Regions from separate parts of the Pseudoduganella sp. UC29_71 genome, predicted to be linked through region 2. Evidence: predicted binding sites of a transcription regulator. Region 2 holds the regulator's gene; the other holds the start of a gene.
What was found. Region 2 encodes FliA, which starts transcription of late flagellar genes. Its sites were predicted from a motif close to CTAAAGTTTNNNNNNNNNNNGCCGNTA; they were not measured.
Positions count from the first base shown of each region.

Region 1: a site for FliA is predicted at 1,787-1,813, ahead of ACFJI2_RS03135 (flagellar protein FliT). Genes of this name have one in related genera too.

Region 1 is NZ_CP170549.1:703,983-708,393, forward strand. It holds gene ACFJI2_RS03130 (aminotransferase class I/II-fold pyridoxal phosphate-dependent enzyme) at 115-1,332, shown strand; gene ACFJI2_RS03135 (flagellar protein FliT) at 1,462-1,743, opposite strand; gene ACFJI2_RS03140 (HDOD domain-containing protein) at 1,913-2,740, opposite strand; gene ACFJI2_RS03145 (M13 family metallopeptidase) at 2,974-4,411, shown strand, end outside.
Region 2 is NZ_CP170549.1:4,517,851-4,522,261, reverse strand. It holds gene flhF (flagellar biosynthesis protein FlhF) at 100-1,494, shown strand; gene ACFJI2_RS20070 (antiactivator of flagellar biosynthesis FleN protein) at 1,487-2,311, shown strand; gene ACFJI2_RS20065 (RNA polymerase sigma factor FliA) at 2,328-3,059, shown strand; gene ACFJI2_RS20060 (flagellar motor protein) at 3,041-3,790, shown strand; partial or broken gene motD (flagellar motor protein MotD) at 3,792-4,411, shown strand, end outside.

The sequences.
Region 1 (4,411 bases), 3.1 Mb from region 2:
GGCCGCCAAGCCTTACCCCTCTCCTGACCCAGCACCGCCAGCGGCCCGCCTGGCGACAAGCGCTGGGTGGTGCCCGCGCACTGCGCACCCGCTTTCAATCAAAGGAAAGGCATCATGAGCACCGCATCTACCCAGTCGCAATACGACGCATTCAAGCAACTCGGCCTGAAACTCGACATGTCGCGCGGCAAACCCGCGCCCGAACAGCTGGACCTGTCTAACTCGCTGATGGCTGCGCTGGACGGCTACGCCGCCAAAGACGGCACCGACACCCGCAACTACGGCGGCGGCGTCGGCCTGCCAGAAGCGCGCGCCCTGTTCGGCGAACTGCTGGACGTGCCCGCCGCCCAGGTGGTGGTCGACAGCAGCGCCAGCCTGTCGCTGATGCACGACGTCATCGTCTACAGCCTGCTGCTGGGCGTGCCCGGCCACGCGCCGTGGATGAGCGCCCAGCCCGTCACCTTCCTGTGCCCGGTGCCCGGCTACGACCGCCACTTCGCCATCTGCGAACAGCGCGGCATCAAGATGATCAACGTGCCGATGACTGAAGACGGCCTGGACATGGACCTGGTCGAGCGCCTGGTGGCCGAAGACGCCAGCATCAAAGGCATGTGGTGCGTGCCCAAGTACAGCAACCCGGGCGGCGTGGTCTACTCGGACGACACGGTGCGCCGCCTGGCCGCCATGAAAACCGCCGCCCCCGACTTCCGCCTGATGTGGGACGACGCCTACCGCTTCCACCACCTGGGCGACGAGAAAATCGGCATGGCCAACATCCTGGACGAGTGCGCCAAGGCCGGCAACCCGGACCGCGCCTTCGTGTTCGCCTCCAGCTCCAAGGTCAGCTGGGCCGGCTCCGGCGTCGCCGCGCTGGCCGCCTCGCCGGCCAACATCGCCTGGTGGACCAAGCACGCCGGCATCCGCAGCATCGGCCCGGACAAGGTCAACCAGCTGCGCCACGTGCGCTTCCTGAAAGACAAAGCCACCGTCGAAGCACTGATGGAACAGCACCGCGCGCTGCTCAAGCCCAAGTTCGACACCGTGCTGGCGCAGTTCGAGGAATACCTCGGCCAGGTGGAAGGCGTGAGCTGGACCCGTCCGAAAGGCGGCTACTTCATCGACCTGGTCACCCCGACGGGCGCCGCCAAGCGCACCATCGCGCTAGCAAAAGAAGCCGGCATCACACTGACCCCGGCCGGCGCCGCCTACCCCTACGGCAACGACCCCGATGACAGCCACATCCGCATCGCCCCCAGCTTCCCCTCGCTGGACGAAATCCGCCAAGCCGCCCAAGGCATCGCCCTGTCCCTGCGCGTAGCGATTGGCAGGTAAGAAATATTTCCCCAAAATGGAGCCAGGCTCGATTTTTCGGGAAATATTGCCCTGAAAATGGAGCCTGGCTCGATTTTTCGGGCAACAAAAAAGCGCCGTGCGGCGCTTTTTTCGTTGGGGCGGGATGGCTTATTGGGCCATGCCGGGAGTGCGGTTCAGCCAGGGCTCGGTCACGTCGCGGATGGCGCGGTCGTTGGCCAGGATTTGCTTCAGCAGGTCGATTTTGCGCTGGCGGGCGGCGCCGTCCAGCGTGGCGACAGTCGCGCCGGCTGCCACGGTGGCGGTGGTTGCGGCGGTCTGGTTTTCCAGGCGGCCCAGGCTCTCCCAGTCGCTTGCGCGCGCCGCCATCACCATATTACTGGTCAGGCTGGCAACATTTTCGTACATGGCGAGCACTTCGGTGGAGGTCATGGCGCATCCTGAAAAGTAAAAATGGATTACTGCTTGTCTGGATTAACGTCATGCGTTTCGGGAACTTTAGGGTTTTCTTAAAATAATTTGAAAATATTTTGATGTGGCCAAAAAGACAAGGCCGGCGCGGCCTGGAAAGGCGGCGCCGGCCGGCACGGGGCAGGGCGGATTACTTGACCAGTTCTTCCAGACCGGCGCTCAGCTCGCTAGGCGGCGGCATGTCGTCGATCAGCGCATTCGGCTCCAGGCCCAGTTCTTCCGCGATCTCGGTCGGGTAGCAGGCTTCGATTTCCTCGTCCGTCAGCTTGTTCTCTTCCACGCGTGCGCGCCACGCCGCCAGGTGGATCACGCCGGCCAGGCGGGTGCCGTGTTCGTGGTTCATCGGGTCGGGGAAGGCCATGATGGTTTCGGAGAAGGTTTCCGGGAACTTCCAGCGCTTGGCCAGTTCCGCGCCCACGTCGGCGAAGTTGTAGGCCAGCGAGGCTTGCTCGGCGTCCAGGCGGCGCGAATCCAGAGGGCCGGCCACTTTGTCCAGCTGCATGGCTTGCTCCGGCATGGCGGCGTGCATCACCAGCTGGCCGATCGCGTGCATCATGCCGATCGTGAAGGCGAGGTCGGTGTTTTCCTTGGTCTTTTTTGCAATCCACTTGGCCGAGCAGGCGGTGTACAGGCTGTAGCGCCAGAATTGTTTCAGGTCCAACCCGGGCACGGTCTTGAAACCGCTCACCAGGCCCGAGCTGATCACCAGCGTGCGCACGGTGACGAAGCCCAGCATCAGCACGGCGTCTTCGACGGTGCCGATGCTGCGCGAGACGTGGTAATAAGCGGAGTTGGCCAGGCGCAGCAGTTTTGCGCTCAGTACCGGGTCAGCGGACAGTTTCTTGGCGATTTCTTCGGTGGAAACGCTGGCCTTGTCGAAGCTGCTGATCAATTCTTCAACAACTTTGGGAGCCGTGGGCAACGCAGTCGGGTTCTGGAAAAGTGCTTCGAGTTTCATAGGGGGCTCTCCTTGTTTTATGTGCGTTGCTGTAGGTGAACTATATAGCGATTCTCCGTCACGTTGTGGCCTTTTTGCTCCGCGCGTAGCGTAGACGCACAGCATTCCCTGTATTCTGCAGCGCATCCCCGAAAATTGCAGTCTGTCGCACGGCGCTCGCGTCGCGCCATGCGCTTGCGTAGAGTGGATCTTGGCGTACCACGCCAGCCAAAACACAACAACAGGAACACGACATGCACGTACCCATCAAGACCGCACTCAGTTTCGCACTGGCCGCCGCCCTGCAGGCAATTGCTCCTTCATACGCCGCCCAGGCCGAGGTGCCCGCTGCCAGCGCGGCCGCCGTGCAGCCCGGCGATGATTTCTTCAGCTACGCCAACGCCGACTGGCTGAAAGCCACCCAGATCCCGGCCGACCGGGGCAGCTGGAGCGCTATGGCGCAATTGGCAGAGGAAACCAACCAGCGCATCATCAAGCTGATCGAGGCGGTGCCGGGCGATCAGCACGCCGGCGCCGAGGCGCAGAAAGTGAGCGACTACTACCGCGCCTTCATGGATGAGGCCACCATCGACGCCAAAGGCATCGAGCCGATGCAGCCGGCGCTGAAGAAAATCGCCGCCATCAAGGACAAGACCGAGCTGACCCGCGCGCTGGCCGCCACCGTGCGCGCCGACGTCGATCCGCTGAACGCCACCGAATTCCATACCGAGAACATCTTCGGCCTGTGGGTCGCCCAGGGCCTGAACGATCCCAAGCGCAACATGCCCTATCTGCTGCAAGGCGGCCTGGGCCTGCCGGACCGCGTCTACTACCTGGAAGACAACGAGCGCATGCACAAGCTGCGCACCGCCTACCAAGCCCACATCGCCGCCATGTTCAAGCTGGCCGGCTATAGCGACCCCGAAACCCGCGCCGCGCGCGTCTACGAACTGGAGCGCAAACTGGCGCTGACCCACGCCAGCCGCGAAGACTCGGCCGACGTGCTCAAGGCCAACAACACCTGGAGCGCGGCCGACTTTGCCAAAAAAGCGCCGGGCATGGACTGGAAGCTGTTCTTCCACACTGCAGGACTGGGCAAGCAGCAGCAATTCATGCTGTGGCATCCGAGCGCGGTGGTGGGCGTCGCCGCGCTGCTGAAAGAATGCTCGCTGGACGCGTGGAAGGACTTCCTCGCCTTCCACACCATCAACACCAACGCCGGCCACCTGCCGCAAGCCTTCACCGAACAGTCGTTCGACTTCTATGGCCGTACCTTGGGCGGCGCGCCGCAGATGCCGGTGCGCTGGAAGCGTGCCCTGGACGCCGTCAACGGCGGCATGCCGGACGCGGTCGGCAAAATGTACGTGGCCAAATACTTCCCGCCCGAATCCAAGGCCAAGCTGCAGCAGATGGTGGCCAACATCGTGCGCGCCTTCCACGGCCGCATCGACCGCCTGGACTGGATGGCGCCGGAAACGCGCAAGGAAGCGCACGCCAAGCTGGACGCGCTGTATGTTGGCGTCGGCTATACCGACAAGTTCACCTCCTACGCGCACCTGGCCGTAAAGGCCGACGACGCCTACGGCAACGCCGAGCGCGCGTCCAAACTGCATTACGCCCAGCAACTGGCCAAGCTGCACCAGCCGGTGGACAGCAAGGAATGGTGCATGCCGCCGCAGCTGGTGAACGCCG
Region 2 (4,411 bases):
CCCCGATCGTTTCTCCTGTGCACCAGTAATAATGCAAGCATGAGAGTGAGCCGCGTCCGACTTGAAGTCGCGGCACTCGTGTAACAGGGGAAACCGGTCATGAACGTCAAAAAATTTACTGCACCTACATCGCGCGAAGCGCTGCGCAAAGTACGCGAGGCCCTGGGGCCGGATGCGGTGATCTTGTCGAACCGTCCTACCGATGGCGAAGTGGAAATCCTGGCCCTCGCCAACGACGACGCCGCTTCGCTGGCGCTGCCATCCCCGGACTCGCCGATGGCGCGTCCCGAACCCTACCTGGATTTGCCCGAGACGCCGTCCTACCTGGCGCCGCTGGCGCCGGCCGCCGCCATCGCGCCCGCGCCTGCGGCGCGCCCCGCACCGCGCATGGCGGCACCGGCGCCGCGCATCCCCGTGCCGGCACCTGCCCCGGCGCCCGCGCCGTCGCTGGACATGGAGCGCATCAGCGCCCTGGTGGCCGACGCCGTCAACAGCGCCAAGGCCAACGCGGCCGCCGAGATGAGCGGCATGATGAACGAGATCCGCGCCATGCGCGGCATGATGGAAACCCAGCTGGCCGAGCTGTCCTGGGGTTCGACCCAGCAGCGCGAGCCGCAAAAGGCCGCCGTGCTGCGCGAACTGCTGGCGGCCGGCTTTTCGGCCAGCCTGGCGCGCTACCTGATCGACAAGCTGCCGGCCAGCCGCGACGCCGCCGACAGCCTGCGCTGGATTAAAACCGTGCTGACCCGCAACCTGTCGGCCATCGCCAACGAGGACGCGCTGATCGAGCAGGGCGGCGTGTTCGCCCTGGTCGGCCCCACCGGCGTCGGCAAGACCACCAGCACCGCCAAGCTGGCCGCGCGCTGCGTGATGCGCCACGGCCCGGACAAGCTGGCGCTGATCACCACCGACGCCTACCGTATCGGCGCCCACGAACAGCTGCGCATCTACGGCAAGATCCTGGGCGTGATGGTGCACTCGGTGAAGGACGAGGCCGACCTGCGCATCGCGCTGAAAGAACTGAAGAACAAGCATACCGTGCTGATCGACACCGTCGGCGTGAGCCAGCGCGACCACATGGTGGCCGAGCAGGTGGCCATGCTGCAAGGCACGGATGCCAACGTCAAGCGCCTGCTGTGCCTGAACGCCACCTCCACCCAGGAAACCCTGAACGAAGTGGTGCGCGCCTACCAGGGCAGCGGCCTGGCCGGCTGCATCATGACCAAGCTGGACGAAGCCGCATCCCTTGGCAACGTGCTGGACGTGGTGATCCGCCAGAAACTGAACATGTTCTACGTGTCCAGCGGCCAGCGGGTGCCGGAGGACCTGCACCTGGCCGACCCCGCCGCCCTGATCGAGCGCGCCTTCCGCCTCAAGCCGGGCAGCGCCGCCAGCCAGTACGCCGACAGCGAACTGCCGCTGGTGATGGCCGCCGCCGGCCATGCGGCCAACGCAGCCAATGATTTCGCGCTGCGCGAGGTGCGCCTTGGCTAACTTCGATTTCGACCAGGCCGAAGGCCTGCGCCGCATGCTGGCTGGCCCGCAGCCGCGCATCGTCACCTTCCTCTCCGCCACCCCGCAGGACGACAAGGGTTCCATGCTGGTCAACCTGGGCGCCTCGCTGGCGCGCGCCGGCAACGACGTGCTGCTGGTGGATGCCTGCGCCAGCGCGCACGGCGTGGCCTCGCGCCTCGGTGTGGATGACGGCGCCAGCCTGCTGGACGTGGCGCGCCAGGAGTGCGGCCTGAACCAGGTGATCCACCAGGTGCCGCAAGGCTTCGGTGTGGTATCCATGACACGCGGCGTGGCCCGCTCCGGCCCGGACGAGACGCGCCGCCTGGCCAAGGCCTTCGACGTGCTGGCCAAGCAGACCGGCCTGGTGATCGTGGACGGCGAGTTCGACGGCGAGGCATTCCCGGTGCCGGTGATGGCCAGTTCCGACATCGTGGTGCAGGTCTCGAACAGCGCCACCTCGATCAAAAACGCCTACAGCATGATCAAGCGCCTGAACCACGAACTGGGCCGCCGGCCCTTCGGCATCGTGGTAACGGGCGCATCCGAGGCCGAAGCAAAGGTGGTTTACGATAATATGGCGCAAGCGGCGAGCCGATACCTGGCCGTGACCCTGGTTTCCATGGGTTCGGTGCCGGCCGACGAGTACCTGCAGCGCGCGGCGCGCCTTGGGCGCGCGGTGGTCGATGCGTTTCCGCTGGCCGGTGCATCGGTCGCGTTCCGGCAACTGGCAGGCCGTTTGGCGCTGGCCGGTGCGCCTCAATTCCGTACGGGGAGTAGCAACCATTTTAGCGTCTGAGAAAAACTAGAACGATATGTACACGGCCAAAGGGAAAGCGGACAAGAACTCGCTGCTGACGGAGCACATGCCGCTGGTGAAGCGGCTGGCCCACCATATGAAGGCCAAATTACCACCCAGCGTAGAGGTGGACGACCTGGTCCAGGCCGGCATGATAGGCTTGCTCGATGCTATCAACCGCTACGAAGAAACCCACGGCGCCCAGTTTGAAACCTATGCGGTGATGCGCATTCGCGGCGCCATGCTCGACGAGCTGCGCAACAGCGACTGGATGCCGCGCAGCATGCGCCAGGACATGCGCAAGATCGAAACCGCCATGGCCACGCTGCAGCAGCGCCTGGGCCGCCCGCCGAGCGAATCGGAAGTGGCCAAGTCGCTCAAGCTGTCGCTGGCCGACTACCAGGAAATGCTGTCCGAAGGCGGCGGCCACCAGCTGATCTACTACGAAGACTTCCGCGACGACGAGGGCGGCGAAAGCTTTCTCGACCGCTTCCACAGCGACGAGGACGCCGACCCGCTGCGCGCGCTGCTCGACACCGATTTCCGCCAGGCCGTGATCGACGCCATCGACGCGCTGCCGCCGCGCGAGAAGATGCTGATGGGCTTGTACTACGAAGAAGAATTGAACTTGAAGGAAATCGGCGCCGTCATGGGCGTCTCCGAATCACGCGTATCGCAGCTGCATACGCAAGCGGTAGCGCGGCTGCGCGCCTCGTTACGGGAGCAGGCATGGACTGGGCCAGCATAGCAGGACTGATACTGGGCGTGGCCGGCGTGCTGATCGGCCAGGGCCTCGAAGGCGGCAAGCTGAGCTCGCTGCTCCAGCCGGCCGCGTTCGCCATTGTGGTGATCGGCACCCTGGGCGCGGTGCTGCTGCAGACCAGGCCGGCCACCTTCGTGCGCGGCCTGCGCATGGCGCGCTGGATCGTGGCGCCGCCGCCGGACAGCCGCATCACGCTGGCGCGCGAGATCGGCGCCTGGAACGCCACCGCCAAGCGCGACGGCATGCTGGCGCTGGAGCGCCACATGCTGGCCTCGAAGGACAAGTTCAACGTCAAGGGCCTGCGCCTGATCGTCGACGGCATCAATCCCGACAAGCTGCGCAACCTGCTCGACACCGAGATCAGCGCCTACGAGGCGGCCGAGCGGCAAGCGGTGCGCATCTGGGAGTCGGCGGCCGGCTACTCGCCCACGATCGGCATCCTGGGCGCCGTGCTGGGCCTGATCCAGGTGATGGAAAACCTGGCCGACCCGGCCAAGCTGGGCTCGGGCATCGCCATCGCCTTCGTCTCCACGATTTACGGCGTGGGCCTGGCCAACCTGGTGTTCTACCCGATCGCCAACAAGCTCAAGAACATCGTCACGCAGCACGTGCACCAGCAGGAGATCGCCGCCGCCGTGTTCTACGACATCGCCACGGGCGACCACAGCCGCGTGATCGACGAACGCATCGCCACCCTGCTGCGCGAGTACCACTGACATGCAGCGCCGCGCCCGCAGGAAGTTCGACGACGAGCCGGAAAACCACGAGCGCTGGCTGATCTCCTACGCCGACTTCATCACCCTGCTGTTCGCCTTCTTCGTGGTGATGTACTCGATCGCCGCCGTCAACACCGGCAAGTACAAGATCTTCTCGGACGCGCTGGGCGACGCCTTCGGCGGCCAGGGCTCGGCCAAGCCCATCAACACGCAAGTGCAGAACCTGCCCCATCCCCAATCCCGCGCTGCGCCGGCGCACCGAGCTGTTGCGCAAGGAAAAGGAGCAGATGACCAAGCTGGCGCAGGACCTGCTGTCGACGCTGGCGCCGCTGGTCAAAGAGGGCAAGGTGCGGGTCACGCAGAACAGCCGCGGCGTGAGCGTGGAAATCAACGCCAGCGTGCTGTTCGACCCCGGGGCGGCCGTGCTGACGGCCAGCTCGCGCGAAGCCTTGCGGGCGGTGGCCGTGCTGCTGAAAGAAGACCCGCATGCCGTGCAAGTCGAAGGCCACACCGACAACCAGCCCATCCGCAACAACAACTTCCCCTCCAACTGGGAGCTCTCCGCCTCGCGCGCCGGCGCCGTGGTGCGCCTGTTCATCGACGCCGGCGTCGCCCCGGCGC